3 regions of the Ramlibacter sp. P4_H7 genome follow, and region 1 is predicted to be linked to each of the others. Evidence: predicted binding sites of a transcription regulator. Region 1 holds the regulator's gene; each other region holds the start of a gene.
What was found. Region 1 encodes LexA, which represses DNA repair genes until DNA is damaged. Its sites were predicted from a motif close to ACTGTATNNNNATACAGT; they were not measured.

Region 1 (5,668 bases):
AGCACGGACGGCATGGCCGGACGGTCCGTGGCGGCGAGGGCGGTGGTGGTCGACAAGGGCGGGGTCCCTCCGGATGGCGGCGCATCATCCGCCATTTGGGAAGACCCTAGCGGCGTACCTGCAAGGCGCCGGGGTTCACGATGTTCGTGGGCGTGCCCTTGATGTAGTTGACGACGTTGTCGAAGGCGGCGCCGAAGTACAGCTCGTAGCTTTCCTGCTCGACGTAGCCGATGTGCGGCGTGCAGATGCAGTTTTCCAGCCGCAGCAGGGCATGGCCCTGCAGGATGGGTTCGCTCTCGAACACGTCGATCGCCGCCATGCCGGGGCGGCCGCGGTTCAGTGCGGCGATGAGCCCCTCGGGCTCAATCAGTTCGGCCCGCGAGGTGTTCACGATCATCGCCGTCGGCTTCATCCGGTTGAGGTCCTCCAGCTTGACGACGCCGAAGGTCTCCTCGTTCAGGCGCAGGTGCAGGCTGAGCACATCGCTTTCGGTGAAGAGCGCCTCGCGGCTGGGCGCGGCCAGCAGGCCGTCGCTGAGCGCCTTGGCGCGCGACTCGGGACTGCCCCACACCTGCACGCGCATGCCGAAGGCCTTGCCGTAGCCGGCGACCAGCTGGCCGATCTTGCCGTAGCCCCAGATGCCCAGTGTCTTGCCGCGCAGCACCATGCCGACGCCGAAGTTGGGCGGCATGGAGCCCGACTTCATCCCGGACTGCTGCCAGGCGCCGTGCTTGAGGCTGCTGATGTACTGCGGCAGGCGGCGCATGGCCGTCATGATCAGCGCCCAGGTCAGTTCCGCCGGGGCGATGGGCGAGCCCACGCCTTCGGCCACGGCGATGCCGCGCTCGGTGCAGGCTTCGATGTCGACGTGCGCGCCGACCCGGCCGGTCTGGGAGATGAGCTTCAGGCGCGGCAGCTTTTCCACCAGCTGGCGGGTGATGTGGGTGCGTTCGCGGATCAGGACGATCACGTCGGCATCCCGCAGGCGCACGGAAAGTTGGCCGATGCCCTTGACGGTGTTAGTGAAGACTTTGGCCGGATAGGCTTCCAGCTTGGACGCGCACTGCAGCTTGCGGACCGCGTCCTGGTAATCGTCGAGGATCACGATGTTCATCCCCGCGATTGTGCCTCGGCGCATGCCCGGCCGTCGGCGGGGCTGTTGCCGGGGCGCTAGCATCGCGGGTTCACCCCCACAAGGAGACTCTCGAATGGCGATGTCGATGTACACGGCCAGCGTGCCGTTGTTCCAGCACATGCTGCGCAACCTGATCCACATCCTGGACAAGGGCGGGGCCAACGCGCAGGCGCGCAAGATCGATCCCGCAGTGCTGGCGGCCGCCCGCCTGGCGCCGGACATGCTGCCCTTCACCCGCCAGATCCTGATCGCCTGCGACGGCGCCAAGAACGGCGTGGCGCGCATCTCGGGCGTGGAGGCCCCGAAGTTCGAGGACAACGAGGCGACCTTCCCGGAGCTGAAGGCCCGCGTGCAGAAAACGCTGGACTTCCTGGCCACCGTGCCCGCCGCCAAGGTGGACGGCACCGAGGACAGGGAGATCACCTTCCCGGTCGGCCGCGACACCACCCGGACGATGAAGGCCCAGGCCTACCTGACGACCTGGGTGCTGCCCAACTTCTTCTTCCACGTCACGACTGCTTACGACATCCTGCGCCACAACGGCGTGGACCTGGGCAAGACCGACTACCTCACGGGCGGGCAGCGCTGACGGATTCCTGGGCGGCGAGGCGTTCGAGCTCCGCGCAGACGTCCGCCAGCCGCCCGGAGATGACCATGCGCCCCGCCACCGCGCGCGGCGCGCTCGGCTCCAGCACGCGCACGACGCGCAACGGCATGGCCGGGCGCGATGCCGCCATGCGCTGAACGGGCGCTGGCACCGCAACGCGGGGCACGGGTGCGGGACGCGGGGCGAGCCAGGCGGCGAAGGCCTGCAGGCGCGCGAACAGGTTGGCCAGGGGAAAGAGGAATGCGGTTGCCATGTGACAGCTCCTGTCGGAAAGACACAGGCAGGATTGGTTGGACATGCGGCGGCCGCAGGGTGATGGCGACCGCTCGCCATACGCCTGCCACCTGCGGAAGCCGCGGGGATTTACATCAGCATGGTGTTGCGGATCAGGCCGACGGCCACGCCCTCGACCTCGAAGGGCTCGCCCGGTTCCACCACGATCGTGGGGTAGTCCGGGTTTTCCGCGTGCAGTTCGATCAGGTGCTTGTTGCGCCGGAAGCGCTTGACCGTCACGTCCTCGCCCAGGCGCGCGACGATGATCTGGCCGTTCTTCGCGTCCTTGGTGGCCTGGACCGCGAGCAGGTCGCCGTCCATGATGCCGGCGTCGCGCATCGACATGCCACGCACCTTGAGCAGGTAGTCGGGCCGCCGCTGGAACAGCCCGCTTTCGACGTAGTAGGTCTGGTCGACGTGTTCCTGCGCCAGGATCGGCGAGCCGGCGGCCACGCGACCGATGAGGGGCAGTGCCAGCTGCGCCAGCCCCTGCAGCGGCAACTGGAACTGCTTGACGCGTGATTCGTGGATGGAGCGCAGGGCCTCGCTCTGCAGGCGGATGCCGCGCGAGGTGCCGCTGACGAGTTCGATGACGCCCTTGCGCGCCAGCGCCTGCAGGTGCTCTTCTGCCGCGTTCGCGGACTTGAAGCCGAGCTCGGCCGCGATCTCCGCGCGGGTGGGCGGCGCGCCGGTGCGCGCGATGGCGCTCTGGATCAGGTCCAGAATCTGTTGCTGGCGGGCTGTCAGCTTCGGTGTGTCCATCATGGGGCGGGCTCCGGCTGGTTACTGTGTTGATATCCAGTATCTGTATTTTTAAACAGTTTGGACGGGAATGCAAGTGAGTCGCAGAAGAATCGTCGTCCTGGGCACCGGCGGCACCATCGCCGGCCGTGCCGCCTCCGCCGCGGACAACCTCGGGTACCGCGCGGGCGAGGTGGGTGTGCAGGACCTGCTGGCGGGCCTGCCGGCGGCAGCGGACGTGGAACTGCACGCCGAGCAGGTGGCGCAGCTCGATAGCAAGAACATGGACTTCGCCACCTGGTGCAAGCTGGCGCAGCGCTGCATGCATTGGCTCGCGCAGCCCGAGGTCGCGGGCATCGTCGTCACGCACGGCACGGACACCATGGAGGAAACCGCCTTCTTCCTGCAGTCGGTGCTGGCGCCGGCGAAGCCGGTGGTGCTGACCGGCGCGATGCGCCCGGCGACGTCCTCGGCGCCGGACGGCCCGCAGAATCTCACGGACGCGATCGCCGTGGCGGCCTCACCGCTGGCGCAAGGCGTGTGCGTCGTGTTTGCGGGCGCGCTGCACGGCGCCGCGGACGTGCAGAAGGTGCACGGCTACCGGCTGGATGCGTTCTCCTGCGGCGACGCCGGCGCGCTGGGCTACGTGGAAGAAGGCCGGCTGCGCATGTTGCGCGCGTGGCCGCAGGGGCCTGCGCTGCGCGATGCCGCATCGCTTCCGCAGCCCGAGGCGTGGCCCAGGGTCGAGATCGTCATGAGCCATGCGGGCGCCGGCGGCGCGATCGTGCGGGCCCTCGCGGCGGATGGCGTGAAAGGCCTGGTCGTAGCCGCCACCGGCAACGGCACCGTGCACCATGCGCTGGAAGACGCGCTGCTGCAGGCGCAGCAGCAAGGTGTCGTGGTGCTGCGCAGTTCGCGCTGCGCGCAGGGCCGGGTACTGCCGCACGCGGGCGACCGCCTGCCTTCGGCCGACGGACTGTCGCCCGTGAAGGCCCGGATCGCCCTTCTGCTGGAGTTGATGCGCTAGCAGTCCGCGAGGGCTTGCAGCGCGCGCTCGGTGATCTGGTCGACCTCGCCCATGCCGTCGATCTTGCGGACCTGCGGCGCGTTCTTCGGGTCGGCCTTGGACCAGGCGGCGTAGTAGTCCACCAGCGGACGCGTCTGGGCGGCGTACACCTCCAGGCGCTTGAGCACGGTGTCTTCCTTGTCGTCGTCGCGCTGGATCAGCGGCTCGCCGGTCACGTCGTCCTTGCCGTCCACCTTGGGCGGATTGAACTTGACGTGATAGGTGCGGCCCGAGGCCGGATGCGCGCGGCGTCCGCTCATGCGTTCGACGATCGCCTGGAAGGGCACGTCGATCTCCAGCACGCAGTCGATCTTCACGGCGGCCTTCCTCAGCGCCTCCGCCTGCGGCAGGGTGCGCGGGAAGCCGTCGAACAGGAAGCCCTTGGCACAGTCGGGCTGCGTGATGCGTTCCCGCACGAGCCCGATGATGATGTCGTCGCTGACCAGCGCGCCCGAGTCCATGACCTTCTTGGCTGCCAGGCCCAGCGGCGTGCCGGCCTTCACCGCCGCGCGCAGCATGTCGCCGGTGGAGATCTGCGGGATGCCGTACTTCTGGCAGAGAAAGGTGGCCTGCGTTCCTTTGCCGGCGCCTGGCGCGCCCAACAGGATCAGTCTCATGGGGGAGTCCTCGGATGGTTTCGAATCGTCCGGCACTGCGGGCCGGCGTTTCGCCACGCCTTCGCGCCTGTTGGCTCGGAGGATAGCATGCACCCTCCTGCGCGGAACTTACGCGCAGGGCTGGAAAGTCGTGACCGCGGCGGCCTTATTTGCCAGCGAAAAGGCGGCGCACGCGCTCCAGGTCCTCGGGCGTGTCGACGCCCGCGCCCGGGGCGCTGGCGGTCACGTGCACCGCGATCCGGTGGCCGTGCCACAAGGCGCGCAACTGCTCCAGCGCCTCGCATGATTCCATCGGCGCCTGCGGCATGCCGGGGAAAGCGCGCAGGAAGCCGGCGCGGTAGCCATAGATGCCCACGTGGCGCAGCGGCGCCGGGTCCGGCAGGGCCTGCACGCCTTGCGCGAAACCGTCGCGCCACCAGGGAATGGGCGCGCGGCTGAAGTAGAGCGCCAGGCCATCCGCCTGCAGTGCGACCTTCACGACGTTGGGATTGATGAAGTCGGCGACGCTCCCGATGGGGTGCGCGGCCGTGCTCATGCTGGCCTCGCGGCGGTCTTCCAGCAGCGCGGCCACGGCGTCGACCAGCGCGGGATCGATCAGCGGCTCGTCGCCCTGCACGTTGACGACCACGTCGTCGCCCGCCAGGCCCAGGAGCTCGCACGCTTCGGCGAGCCGGTCGCTGCCGGAAGGGTGGTCGGGCCGGGTCAGCACGGCACGCACCCCGTGGCGGCTGCAGGCGTCGGCGATGCGCGCGCTGTCGGCCGCAACGACCACCTGGGCGGCGGACGACTGTTCGGCACGCTGCGCCACGCGCACGACCATGGGCAGGCCGGCGATGTCGGCCAGCGGCTTATCGGGCAGGCGGGTGGAGGCGAGCCGCGCGGGGATGAGGACGGTGAAGCCCACGGCGCGCGCTAAACCAGCGGGGTGCGCGGGGGCAGGCGCTCGAGCTCTTCGTCGCTCAGCGTGCGGGCCTCTTCCTCGAGCAGAAGCGGGATGCCGTCACGCACGGGATAGGCGAGGCGGGCACTGCGCGACAGCAGCTCCTGGCGCTCGCGGTCAAAGTCCAGCGGCCCCTTGGTCACGGGGCATACGAGCAGCTCGATCAGGCGGGGATCCATGCGGCGATGATAGCCGCGCGGAAAGCCGCCGATCGAACTCCTGCCAGAACGCGGCAGGCACCGAAAGCTGCAGCGGCACGGCCCAGGCGTCCGGCCGCAGGCGCCACAGC
Region 2 (5,668 bases), on a different contig from region 1:
CTCAGGTCGTCCGGCTTGCGCTGGCGGATGCGCTCCTCCAGCTCCGAAAGCGGCTTGATGCCGCGCACCAGCGCCAGCCACACCAGCAGCACGGCCACCGGCAGGATGGCGAGCTGCGGCAGCATCACGCCCTTGATGATTTCGGTGGCGAGCACGGAGCGCTTCTCGCGCGTCTCCGCGACCTGCACCAGCGCCGGTGCGCCGGCGACATCCAGCTTGACCCAGGTGTAGGCCACGCGCACGTCGAGGCCGCGCATCTCGTCGTCGCGGAGGCGCGTCTCGCCGGGGGTGGGCTTCTCGTCCTCGGTCGGCTGCGGAAAGTCGCGCTCGCCCGACAGCAGCTCGCCCTTGGAGCCGAGCACCTGGTAGTAGACCTGGTCGGAATCGTCGGCGCGCAGGATCTCGCGCGCGGGCTGCGGCAGGTTGAACGCGGCGCGGTTGTTGTGGACGGTGACCAGCTGCGCCAGGGCCGTGACGTTGTATTCGAGGGCGCGATCGAAGGGCTTGCCGGCGATGCTTTGCGCCACCAGCCAGGTCAGCGCCAGGCTCACCGGCCACAGCAGCAGCAGCGGCGTGAGCATCCAGTCCAGGATTTCGCCGAACAGCGAACGCTGCTCACGCTGGAAAATCTTCATCGACTCAGTTCAGGGTCCCGCCAGCCCGGGACGCGGCAATGCGTCAGCCCGGGATCTTTTCCAGACAGTACCCGAGGCCGCGCACCGTGGCAATGCGGATCGGGCCCTTCTCGATCTTCTTGCGCAGGCGGTGGATGTAGACCTCGATCGCGTTGTTGCTCACTTCTTCGCCCCACTCGCACAGGCGCTCCACCAACTGGTCCTTGCTGACCAGGCGGCCGGCGCGCTGCAGCAGCACTTCCAGCAGGCCCAGTTCGCGGGCGGACAGTTCGACCATCTTGCCGTCGATGGTGGCGACGCGGCCGGCCTGGTCGTACACCAGCGGGCCATGCTTGATCGTGCTGCTGGTGGCGCCCATGCCGCGCCGCGTGAGGGCGCGCACCCGCGCTTCCAGCTCCGACAACGCGAAGGGCTTGGCCATGTAATCGTCCGCGCCCAGGTCGAGGCCCTTGACGCGCTCCTCGATGGCATCGGCCGCGGTGAGGATCAACACTGGCATGGTGGATCCGCGCGCGCGCAGTTTGCGCAGCACTTCCAGGCCATGCATCTTGGGCAGCCCCAGGTCAAGAATGACGACGTCGAACTCGTTGTTCGTCATCAGCGCCGCGTCGGCTTCCGAGCCGCTGGCCACGTGGTCGACGGCCGCACCCGAGGCGCGCAGGCTGCGCAGCAGGCCGTCGGCCAGTACCTGGTCGTCTTCGGCGATGAGGATCCGCATGCTTGTCTCCTGGAGGTGGGCGTCTTCTTCGCATCCGGACGCTTTGAGCTGAAATTCTAGGCGGCGCATCCGGCCGCCATCTGATGCAGATCAGTCGGACCCGCCTGCGTAGGCCTCCAGCCCGATGGCCACGACCGTCGCCACTTCGGGCCCGACCTCCTGCCGGAACTCGCTTTCCGCCTGCGCAACGGCGTCCTTGAAGGCCTGCAGCCACAGCAGGCCCGTGGGAGTGAAGCGCACCAGGCGGGCGCGGGCGTCCCGCGGGTCGGCCTCGCGGGTGACCAGGCCCCAGGCCTCGCTCTGGTCGACCAGGTCGCCCATGGCCTGCTTGCTCATGCCGGCTTTCTGGGCCAGGTCCGTGAGCCGGGTGCCCCCCAACTCCAGGTGGCGCGTGATGTGGACATGGGCCGCGCCGATCTGGGCCCGCGCGGCAAGGTTGGAGAGGGCCAGCGGCACGTCGACGTTGTGCGCCATCAGGTGGAGCACGCGCTCGTCGAAGCGCCGCATCGCGTGCCCGAGCAGGCGCCCGAGATGGGTCAGTCGCCAACCGTCCTCTTCCATGGTCATGGCGAAATCGTAAGGCAAACTGACCAAAAAACCTGTTGTCCGCTTGGCATCTCGCTCGTTACATTACTGGCCATGCATCCAGCCTGTACTTAAATCCACTGGATGTCGGCCGCAACCCAAACCCACGGAACCGAATGTCAAGGAGAAACGAGATGGATGTCCAAGTCAAAGGAAGCAAGATCGCTCCGGCCGACACCGAGAAGGCCAAGGCCCTGCAGGCTGCGCTCGCCCAGATCGAGAAGCAGTTCGGCAAGGGCACCATCATGCGGCTCGGCGAAGGCGAGAAGATCGAGGACATCCAGGTGGTGTCCACCGGCTCGCTCGGCCTGGACATCGCGCTGGGCGTCGGCGGCTTGCCGCGCGGTCGCGTCGTCGAGATCTACGGCCCGGAATCCTCGGGCAAGACCACCCTCACCTTGCAGGTCATCGCCGAGATGCAGCGCCAGAACGGCACCTGCGCTTTCGTCGACGCCGAGCACGCCCTCGACATCCAGTACGCGCAGAAGCTGGGCGTAAGCGTTTCCGACCTGCTCATCTCCCAGCCCGACACCGGCGAACAGGCACTGGAGATCGTCGACAGCCTGGTGCGCTCCGGCGCCGTGGACCTGATCGTCATCGACTCCGTCGCGGCGCTGGTGCCCAAGGCCGAAATCGAAGGCGAGATGGGAGATTCCCTTCCGGGCCTGCAGGCGCGCCTGATGAGCCAGGCGCTGCGCAAGCTGACCGCCACCATCAAGAAGACCAACTGCATGGTCATCTTCATCAACCAGATCCGCATGAAGATCGGCGTGATGTTCGGCAGCCCCGAGACCACCACCGGCGGCAACGCGCTGAAGTTCTACGCCTCCGTGCGGCTGGACATCCGCCGCACCGGCACGATCAAAAAGGGCGAGGAAGCCATCGGCAACGAGACCAAGGTCAAGGTGGTCAAGAACAAGGTGGCACCCCCATTCAAGACCGCGGAATTCGACATCCTGTTCGGCGAGGGCATCAGCCGCGAGGGCGAGGTCATCGACATGGGCGTCGGTGCGGGCGTGCTGGAGAAGTCGGGCGCCTGGTACGCCTACAACGGTGAAAAGATCGGGCAGGGCCGCGACAACGCGCGGGAGTTCCTGCGCGAGAACCCCGAGCTGGCACGCGAAATCGAGAACAAGGTGCGCGCGTCGCTGGAGATCCCGCTGCTGCCGGCCGACGCGGTCGCTGAATAAGGCGCGGCTGCAGGCATGGGCTTCGGCCAGATCTCGCTCAAGGGCCGCGCGCTGAAGCTGCTCGCGGCCCGCGAGCATTCCCGGCGCGAGCTGGAGCGCAAGCTGGCGCAGCATGAGCAGGCGCCGGGGCAACTGAAGACCGCGCTGGACGAACTGCAGTCCCGCGGCTTCATCGATGAACAGCGCGTGGTGGATTCGCTGCTGCATCGGCGCAGCGCGCGGCTCGGTGCGGGGCGCATCAAGCAGGAACTGCAGGCCAAGGGCCTGGATGCCGAACGCGTGGCCCTGGCCGTGGCGAGCCTGAAGGCCACCGAAATCGCCCGTGCCCGCGAGGTCTGGCGCAAGAAGTTCGGCGTGCCGCCCGTCGATGCCGCCGAGCGGGCCCGGCAGGCGCGCTTCCTCGCGGCCCGAGGTTTCGGCGGCGAGGTCATCGGTCGCGTGCTGCGCATGGACGAAGACTGAGCAGAATCGAACGCCGGGCGCCGCTGGTCGCTCGCTGCCGGCACGCTTGTCGGCTGGACGGCGACGCAGCGGGGCGGCAGCCCCATCATCGGTCCCGACATGCAAGAGCGGATGTCGTTGGGAGACGGCACGCAGCAGGGTCCAAAAGAAAGAACGGCGGGCGCCTCAGGGCGCACCGCCGTTCGGCTTTTCAGGGGACTCCGGCCGACGCCGGCCCCCTCACAAGCCGAGCATGATCTTCAGGTTCTGCACCGCCGCGCCGCTGGCCCCCTTGCCGAGGTTGTCCAGGCGTGCAATCAGCACCGCATGCGCATAGTCCATGTTGTTATAGACGCGCAGTTCCATCTTGTTGGTGTCGTTCAGCGCTGTGGGTTCCAGCTTGCCGTCCGCCGTTGGCGCTTCTACGCTCACCCACTCGCTTCCCTGGTAATGGCGTTTGAGCACGGTTTCCAGGTCAGCCGCGGTGGGCTTGCCAGGCAGCGTGTTCAGATGCAGCGGCAGTTGCACGAGCATGCCTTGCGCGAAGTCGCCGACGGCCGGAATGAAGATGGGACGGCGCACCAAGCCCGTGTACTTCATGATCTCCGGCAGATGCTTGTGCTTCAGGCCCAGGGCGTAGACCTCGTAGGCCGGGGCGCTGCCCGAAGCGTAGGCCTCGATCATGGTGCGTCCGCCGCCCGTGTAGCCGCTCACTGAGGGAAGCACCACCGGGTAGTCGGCAGGCAGCACCCCGACATCCACCAGCGGCCGCAGCAAAGCAATGGCGCCGGTGGCGTAGCAACCTGGGTTGCTCACGCGCTCCGCCTTCGCAATGGCATCCCGCTGGTCGGGGGCCAGTTCCGCAAAGCCGAACACCCAGCCATCGGCAGTGCGGTGGGCGGTCGATGCGTCGATGATGCGGGGCTTCCTTGCGCCACCCTTGCCGATCTCCTCCACCATCGCAGCGGACTCGCGAGCGGCGTCATCGTGCAGGCAGAAAATCACCAGGTCGACCCCGGCCATCAACTCTCGTTTGGCGGCGGGATCCTTGCGCTTTTCCGAGGCGATGCTCACGAGCTCGATCTGCGGCATCTTCTCGAGCCGCTCCCGGATCTGCAGGCCGGTGGTGCCAGCCTCGCCATCGATGAAAACCTTGGGCATCTCTTTTCCTATAGCAACTGCTTATCGTTACTGTAAGCGCCGTGTGGGTTTTGGTGCAGTGCACCATGATACAGTTTGCTGGCTGCTGTGCCCCAGCTGCTGCCGCCCTTGCCGGATGGCCTAGCGAAGCCACTGACCGGCATCCCCGGATTCCCTTATCCCCGAGAGAGACCTCATGAAGATTCACGAGTACCAAGGCAAGGAGATCTTGCGCAATTTCGGCGTGCCCGTGCCGCGTGGCATCCCGGCATTCACGGTGCAGGAAGCCGTGGAAGCGGCGCAAAAGCTGGGCGGCCCGGTCTGGGTCGTCAAGGCGCAGATCCACGCAGGCGGCCGCGGCAAGGGCGGCGGCGTGAAACTGGGCCGCTCGATCGACGAAGTGAAGAAGCTGGCTGGCGAAATCCTCGGCATGCAGTTGAAGACGCACCAGACGGGCCCGGAGGGCCAGAAGGTGCGACGTCTCCTCATCGAGGACGGTGCCGACATCAAGAAGGAGCTGTACGTCTCCGTCGTGACCGATCGCGCAAGCCAGAAGGTCGCGATGATGGCCTCCAGCGAAGGGGGCATGGACATCGAAGAGGTGGCCCACGCGACTCCCGAAAAGATCATCAAGGTGTTCGTCGATCCACTGGCCGGACTGATGAATGACCAGGCCGTGCAACTTGCCAAGGGCATCGGCATCCCCGAGGCCTCGCAGAAGCAAGCCGTGGACGTGTTCCAGAAGCTCTACAAGTGCTACATGGACACGGACGCCTCGCTGGTGGAAGTCAATCCGCTGATCCTCGAGGGCAACGGCAACGTCAAGGCGCTGGATGCGAAGTTCAACTTCGACAGCAACGCGCTGTTCCGCCATCCCGAGATCGTCGCGCTGCGTGACCTGGACGAAGAGGATCCGGCGGAGATCGAGGCGTCCAAGTTCGACCTGGCCTACATCAGCC
Region 3 (5,668 bases), on a different contig from region 1:
CACAGGTTGCCCCAGCCGGTGATGCTGCGCGCCAGCGCGACCAGGCGGAAACCGTCGAGCGCGAACTCCGATCCCAGCAGCAGCTTCAGCCCCAGCTTCTTCGCCTCGCCGTGCGCCCGCACCACGCCGGCCACCGAGCATTCGTCGGTGAGCGCCAGCGCCGCATAACCAAGTTCGTGCGCGCGTCGCACCAGCTCCTGCGGGTGCGAGGCGCCGCGCTGGAAACTGAAGTTGGAGAGGCAATGCAGCTCCGCATACGCCGGTAGCCAGGTCACTGGAAAATCTCCTGCTTTTCTCAGGCGTACAGCCCGTGCAGGAACCACTGCGCACGGTCCTGGTCGGCCGCCAGCCGCTCGCGGAAGATCCACAGCAGGCCCGCCTGCTCGCTGCGGGCGATGAAGTAGTCGCGCAGCACGGGCTCGCGCGCCTGCGTGTCCCACCACGCGGCTTCGATCCTGCGGGCGCGCGTCAGCAGCTGCAGCGGTCCCTGGTAGCAGGGCTTGTCCCCCTGCACCTGCAGCCGCAGCGGTGCACGCAGCAGCCACGGCGGATAGAGCGCGTCGCTCGCGGCATCGCGCACGGCGGCTGCGGCGCCGGCCGCGCGGGCCGGCACCCAGAGCTGCATGCCTTCCGGCCGGTGGTCCTGCAACGCGCGCGGCACCGTGACGTTGCCCTCGCCGAGCCGCACGCTCAGGCGCTCCACCAGCTGGTGCAGCCGTTCCCCCGGCTTGTGGTCCTCGGGCAGCAGGCTGGTGGTGATGCCGCCCCAGGGCACGGTCTGCAGCGTGCGCAGGCGCAGCTGGTTGGCCGGCGCGGACAGGCTGCTGCGCGCCAGCTGCTCGGAGGCGAGCCGGCGCAGGTGCTTCATGTCCTGGGTCGGCTGGGCGGTGCGCAGTTCCAGCCGCTCGTTGGGGGGCAGCAGCCTGCCGTCGAGCTTGCGCAGGTCCAGCGTCCATTCGAGTTCCAGCGCCAGCACGCCCAGGTTGCGTCCCTGCAGCCAGGCCTGCAGGCGCGTGAGCAGGTGCTGCGCGGTGAACAGCAGGTCGGGGGCGGACGTGGCGAGCGCCTGCAGTTCCAGCTTCTGGTCGAAGGCGGCCGGCAGCGTGAGCCAGGCATGGCGCTCGGGCCGCTGGCCGCAGGCGGCATCCAGCGCCTGCAGCAGTCCCGCGCCGAAGCGGCGGCTGAGTCCGGCGCGCGGCAGCCTGCGCAGTTGCCCGAACGTCGTGCAGCCGATGCGCTCCAGCGTGTGCAGGTGCGGTGCCGCCGCGGTGAAGCTGTCCAGCGGCAGTCCGTCGGGCAGGTCCGCCGGACGCGCATCGCCTCGGCGCTTCAGGCGCATCAGCGAGAGGGCGACCAGCGACGTGGGCCCGCTCGCCCAGGCCTCGTAGCCGAGTTCCTCCTGCCCCTTCAGCAGGGAGCGCAGCAGCGTCCTGCGGCCACCGAACAGGCGCTCGGAGGCGCCCGCCTCCAGCAGCAGGGCCTCGTCGACGACGGCGACCCGGGGCGTGTACTGCAAGGCGCGCCACCCCCAGGCCGTCGCGTCCTCATTGCGCGAGGGAAGGAGTGCGATCCAGTACATGCGATCCGGTGAAGGTGGGGAGGGACACGGCTGGGCGGCGCGCCTTGCGGGCGGCCAGCAGCGCCGACAATTTCTGCGGCTGCGCGTGCAGCCGCAGGGGCTGCAGCAGGGGCGGCCCCCTGCGCTTGAGGACGAGCACCTCCATGGGATCGCAGCCCTGCACCAGCAGCCGCACGCGCGCGGGGGACGACTGGTCGCGTGCGTCGAGGCCGCGGAACACCAGCAGCAGTTTGTCGCCGCCCTGCGCGCACAGGTGCAGCCGGCGCAGGTCCTCGGCTCGGGCCCGGGGCAGCCAGGCGAAGACGGCGCCCACGTCGGCGCAGCGCAGCGCCTGTTCGGTCGCCCACAGGCGCGCGGCCGGCGGCTCCGCCTGCACGCACAGCAGGTGCTCGGGAACGATGCCCTGCTCGCGCAGCGCAGGCCCGAAAGGCTGGTAAGGTGGATGCACCAGCACGGCGGGATCGCGCGTGCGGCGCATGGCCTCGGCCAGCGCCGGCCCCGCGAGTTGCCAGACATGCTGCTGGGCCTCGCGCTGCAGGATCTCGACCAGGTTGCCGAGCGGCCAGCCGCTTCCGGGCAGCTGCGCATCGAGCAGCGCGTGGCCGGTGGACAGGGTCTTTTCCTGCGCCTGCGCCAGCTCGCGGCCGCGCCACACCTGGGGCGGCAGGACGAGGTCGGGCTGGGGACGGGGGGCGTTCATGGCAAGGAAAATGACTGTTTGTTTATACAGTGTTTTGCCTGGCCCTGGAAGCCATCCGGAGCCGCCCGCGTGGCCATCCCCGCGATTCCGTCAATACTGCCGCTTTCGCCCGTCGCCAGTCCCCTGAAGGAGCCCCCTCCCCTTGTTCCGGCTGTTCGAGAAACTGTTGCATCCCTATCCGGAAGCCGAGCCTCCGGAACTGCCCAGGACCTTCTTTTCCTTCGTGTGGGCCTGCACGGCCGGCACCCGCGGCTACCTGCTGCTGATGGCCGTGTTGAGCACGCTGGGCGCGCTGTTCGACGCCTGGCTGTTCGCCGCGCTCGGCCACGTGGTCGACTGGCTGGCGAACACCCGGCCCGACCAGCTGTGGCAGCAGGAGCGCGGCGCCATGCTGCTGTTCGCCGGGGTGCTGCTCGGCAGCATCGCGCTCACCGTCGCGCACAGCTTCATCAAGCACCAGACGCTCGCCATCAACTTCACGCTGCGGCTGCGCTGGAACTTCCACCGCATGATGCTGGGGCAGAGCCTGTCCTTCTACTCCGACGACTTCGCCGGGCGCATCACCACCAAGGTGATGCAGACGGCGCTGGCGGTGCGCGAGATGCTGTTCACCACCGTCGAGGTGATCATCAGCACCGGCGTGTTCTTCGTCACCGTGCTGCTGCTGGCGGGGAGCTTCGACACGCGGCTGATGCTGCCCTTCATCGGCTGGCTGGCGCTGTACGCGGCGTCCTGCTGCTACTTCGTGCCGCGGCTGGGCCGCATCGGCAAGGCGCAGGCCGATGCGCGGGCCCTGATGACCGGCCGCATCACCGACGCCTACACCAACATCGCGACGGTCAAGCTGTTCTCGCACACCCAGCGCGAGGCCGGCTTCGCGCGCCAGGCGATGACCGAGTTCATGAACACCGGCCACCGCCAGATGCGGTTGGTGACCACCTTCCAGTTCGTCAACCACTCGCTGGTGGTGGGGCTGATCATCGCCGCCTGCGGCTACGGCATCTGGCTGTGGACGCAGGGCCAGGTGGGCCCCGGCGCCGTCGCCGCGGTCACCTCGATGACGCTGCGCGTCAACGCGATGTCGCACATGGTGATGTGGGAGATGGCGTCGCTGTTCGAGGCCATCGGCACCATCCAGGACGGCATCGGCACCCTCACCCGTCCCCGGCTGGTGCTGGACGCGCCGGACGCCCGGCCGCTGCAGGTGACGCGCGGCGAGGTCCGCTTCGACCAGGTGCGCTTCGGCTACGGCAAGCCGCAGCCCATCATGGAGGACTTCGACCTGGTGGTGCGGCCCGGCGAGAAGGTAGGCCTGATCGGCCGCTCGGGCGCGGGCAAGTCGACGCTGGTGAACCTGCTGCTGCGCTTCTACGACCTGGAGGGCGGCCGCATCCTGATCGACGGCCAGGACATCGCCGGCGTCACGCAGGACAGCCTGCGCGCCAGCATCGGCATGGTCACGCAGGACACCTCGCTGCTGCACCGCTCGGTGCGCGACAACCTGCTGTACGGCCGTCCCACGGCGAGCGAGGAAGAGATGGTGCAGGCGGCGCGGCGCGCGCAGGCGCACGGCTTCATCGCCACGCTCACCGATCCGCACGGGCGCACCGGCTACGACGCGCACGTGGGCGAGCGCGGCGTCAAGCTGTCGGGCGGCCAGCGCCAGCGCATCGCGATCGCCCGCGTGATGCTCAAGGACGCGCCCATCCTGCTGCTGGACGAAGCCACCAGCGCGCTCGACTCCGAAGTGGAAGCCGCGATCCAGGCGAGCCTGAAGGAACTGATGCGCGGCAAGACGGTGATCGCCATCGCCCACCGCCTGTCCACCATCGCGGCGCTCGACCGGCTGGTGGTGATGGACCAGGGCCGCATCGTCGAACAGGGCACGCACCAGCAGCTGCTGGCGCAGGGCGGCCTTTACGCCAGCCTGTGGTCGCACCAGAGCGGCGGCTTCCTGGGCGAGGACAACCCGGAAGAGCTGGCGGATGCCTAGGCGGCTGCGCCCGGCGGATTTCCGCGGCGATGCGCCCGAGGTCGCACGCCTCTTGATCGGCTCCGTGCTGCTGGTGGACGGCGTGGGCGGCCGCATCGTCGAGACCGAGGCTTACGACCGCGAGGACCCGGCCTCGCACAGCCATTCGGGCCCGACGCCGCGCAACCGCGCGATGTTCGGGCCGCCGGGCCGCGCCTATGTCTACCGCTCCTACGGCATCCACTGGTGCCTCAACTTCGTCTGCCGCGAGGACGGCCACGGCGCCGGCGTGCTGATCCGCGCACTGGAGCCGCTGCAGGGCATCGACGTGATGTGCGAGCGGCGCGGCCTGCACGACGTGCGCCTGCTCTGCTCGGGGCCGGGGCGTGTGGGCCAGGCGCTGGCGATCGTGCACGACTTCAACGGCCACCGGCTCGACCAGAAGCCGTTCGAGGTGCTGGCCCCCGAGCGGCAGTACGACGTGGTGGTGGGTCCCCGCATCGGCATCAGCAAGGCTGCGGACGTGGCGTGGCGCTTCGGCCTCGCGGGCTCGCCCTTCGTGAGCCGGCGATTTTGATCTTCGTCCCTCGCCGGCGATCCCGGGCCGAGGGTCTGCCTCAGTAGCGCTGCACGGAGACGTTGCCGCCCTGCTCGATGATGGTCACGGGCGGATTGCGCATCTCGGTGATCACCGTCTGCGCGCGGACCGCGGGCCCGGCGCCCATCGACGCCGTGGGCGGCATGGCCGTGCGCGCCACCGCGGTGTCGGCCGGGATCACGGTGAAGTGCGGCAGGTCCGCGCGGGCCGCGGCGTAGCCGGGCACCATCACCACGTCGCCGGACATCACGGTGTACGGCAGGTTCTGGCGCTGCGCCGTCTGGCGGTCGGTCAGCAGCGGCGCGGCGCTGGAAGGCGAGATCTGCCGGCCGGTGCGCTCCATGCGGATCGTGTTGGCCGGAACCGTGGGCACGGCGGTGCGGGCGACCTGGGCGATGGCGACCGGCGCGCACGCAGCGCCCTGGTCGAACACCATGCTGGCGCCGCCGGCGAAGCGGCCGGCCAGCGCTTCGCGCAGCGGCAGGCTCATGTCCACCGGGGCGTCGGGCCCGCGGTAGACCACGCGGTTGTTCGCGTCGTAGACGGTGTAGCAGGCCATGGCGTTGGCACCGGCCAGCAGCAGCCCGATGAGGAGTCCGAGTTTCAGTTTCATGGCGTGCCCTTTGTGCGCAACCGCGGCGCGATCCTGGATGGCCGCATGATGAGTCACGAGTTCCGCCCGGTGCGCAGGCCAAGCGAGTGAACGCCTGTCAGCGCGCATCCCGCGCGGCCATGGGAAGTTACCAGCGGGGCAGCGAGTCCCCGGGCCGCTCCGACGGGCGGCGCCAGCGCGCGGGAGTGCGGCCGAGCTGGGCGCTG

Region 2: recA (recombinase RecA) is a predicted target of LexA. The motif match lies at 2,003-2,020, and genes of this name have one in related genera.
Region 3: imuA (translesion DNA synthesis-associated protein ImuA) is a predicted target of LexA. The motif match lies at 2,293-2,310, and genes of this name have one in related genera.

What each region holds. Positions count from the first base shown of each region.
Region 1 is NZ_JBFUKP010000004.1:201,547-207,214, reverse strand. It holds gene AC1DSA_RS07930 (MFS transporter) at 1-14, opposite strand, end outside; gene AC1DSA_RS07925 (D-2-hydroxyacid dehydrogenase family protein) at 107-1,114, opposite strand; gene AC1DSA_RS07920 (DUF1993 domain-containing protein) at 1,209-1,724, shown strand; gene AC1DSA_RS07915 (hypothetical protein) at 1,705-1,995, opposite strand; gene lexA (transcriptional repressor LexA) at 2,106-2,780, opposite strand; gene AC1DSA_RS07905 (asparaginase) at 2,848-3,783, shown strand; gene adk (adenylate kinase) at 3,780-4,439, opposite strand; gene kdsB (3-deoxy-manno-octulosonate cytidylyltransferase) at 4,585-5,343, opposite strand; gene AC1DSA_RS07890 (Trm112 family protein) at 5,352-5,558, opposite strand; gene lpxK (tetraacyldisaccharide 4'-kinase) at 5,497-5,668, opposite strand, start outside.
Region 2 is NZ_JBFUKP010000002.1:148,369-154,036, reverse strand. It holds gene AC1DSA_RS03925 (sensor histidine kinase N-terminal domain-containing protein) at 1-635, opposite strand, end outside; gene AC1DSA_RS03920 (response regulator) at 679-1,353, opposite strand; gene AC1DSA_RS03915 (MarR family winged helix-turn-helix transcriptional regulator) at 1,444-1,920, opposite strand; gene recA (recombinase RecA) at 2,073-3,128, shown strand; gene recX (recombination regulator RecX) at 3,144-3,590, shown strand; gene argC (N-acetyl-gamma-glutamyl-phosphate reductase) at 3,810-4,730, opposite strand; gene sucC (ADP-forming succinate--CoA ligase subunit beta) at 4,906-5,668, shown strand, end outside.
Region 3 is NZ_JBFUKP010000021.1:105,420-111,087, forward strand. It holds gene AC1DSA_RS22265 (error-prone DNA polymerase) at 1-275, opposite strand, end outside; gene AC1DSA_RS22270 (Y-family DNA polymerase) at 296-1,579, opposite strand; gene imuA (translesion DNA synthesis-associated protein ImuA) at 1,545-2,279, opposite strand; gene AC1DSA_RS22280 (ABC transporter ATP-binding protein) at 2,422-4,272, shown strand; gene AC1DSA_RS22285 (DNA-3-methyladenine glycosylase) at 4,265-4,828, shown strand; gene AC1DSA_RS22290 (hypothetical protein) at 4,869-5,462, opposite strand; gene AC1DSA_RS22295 (CoA transferase) at 5,590-5,668, opposite strand, start outside.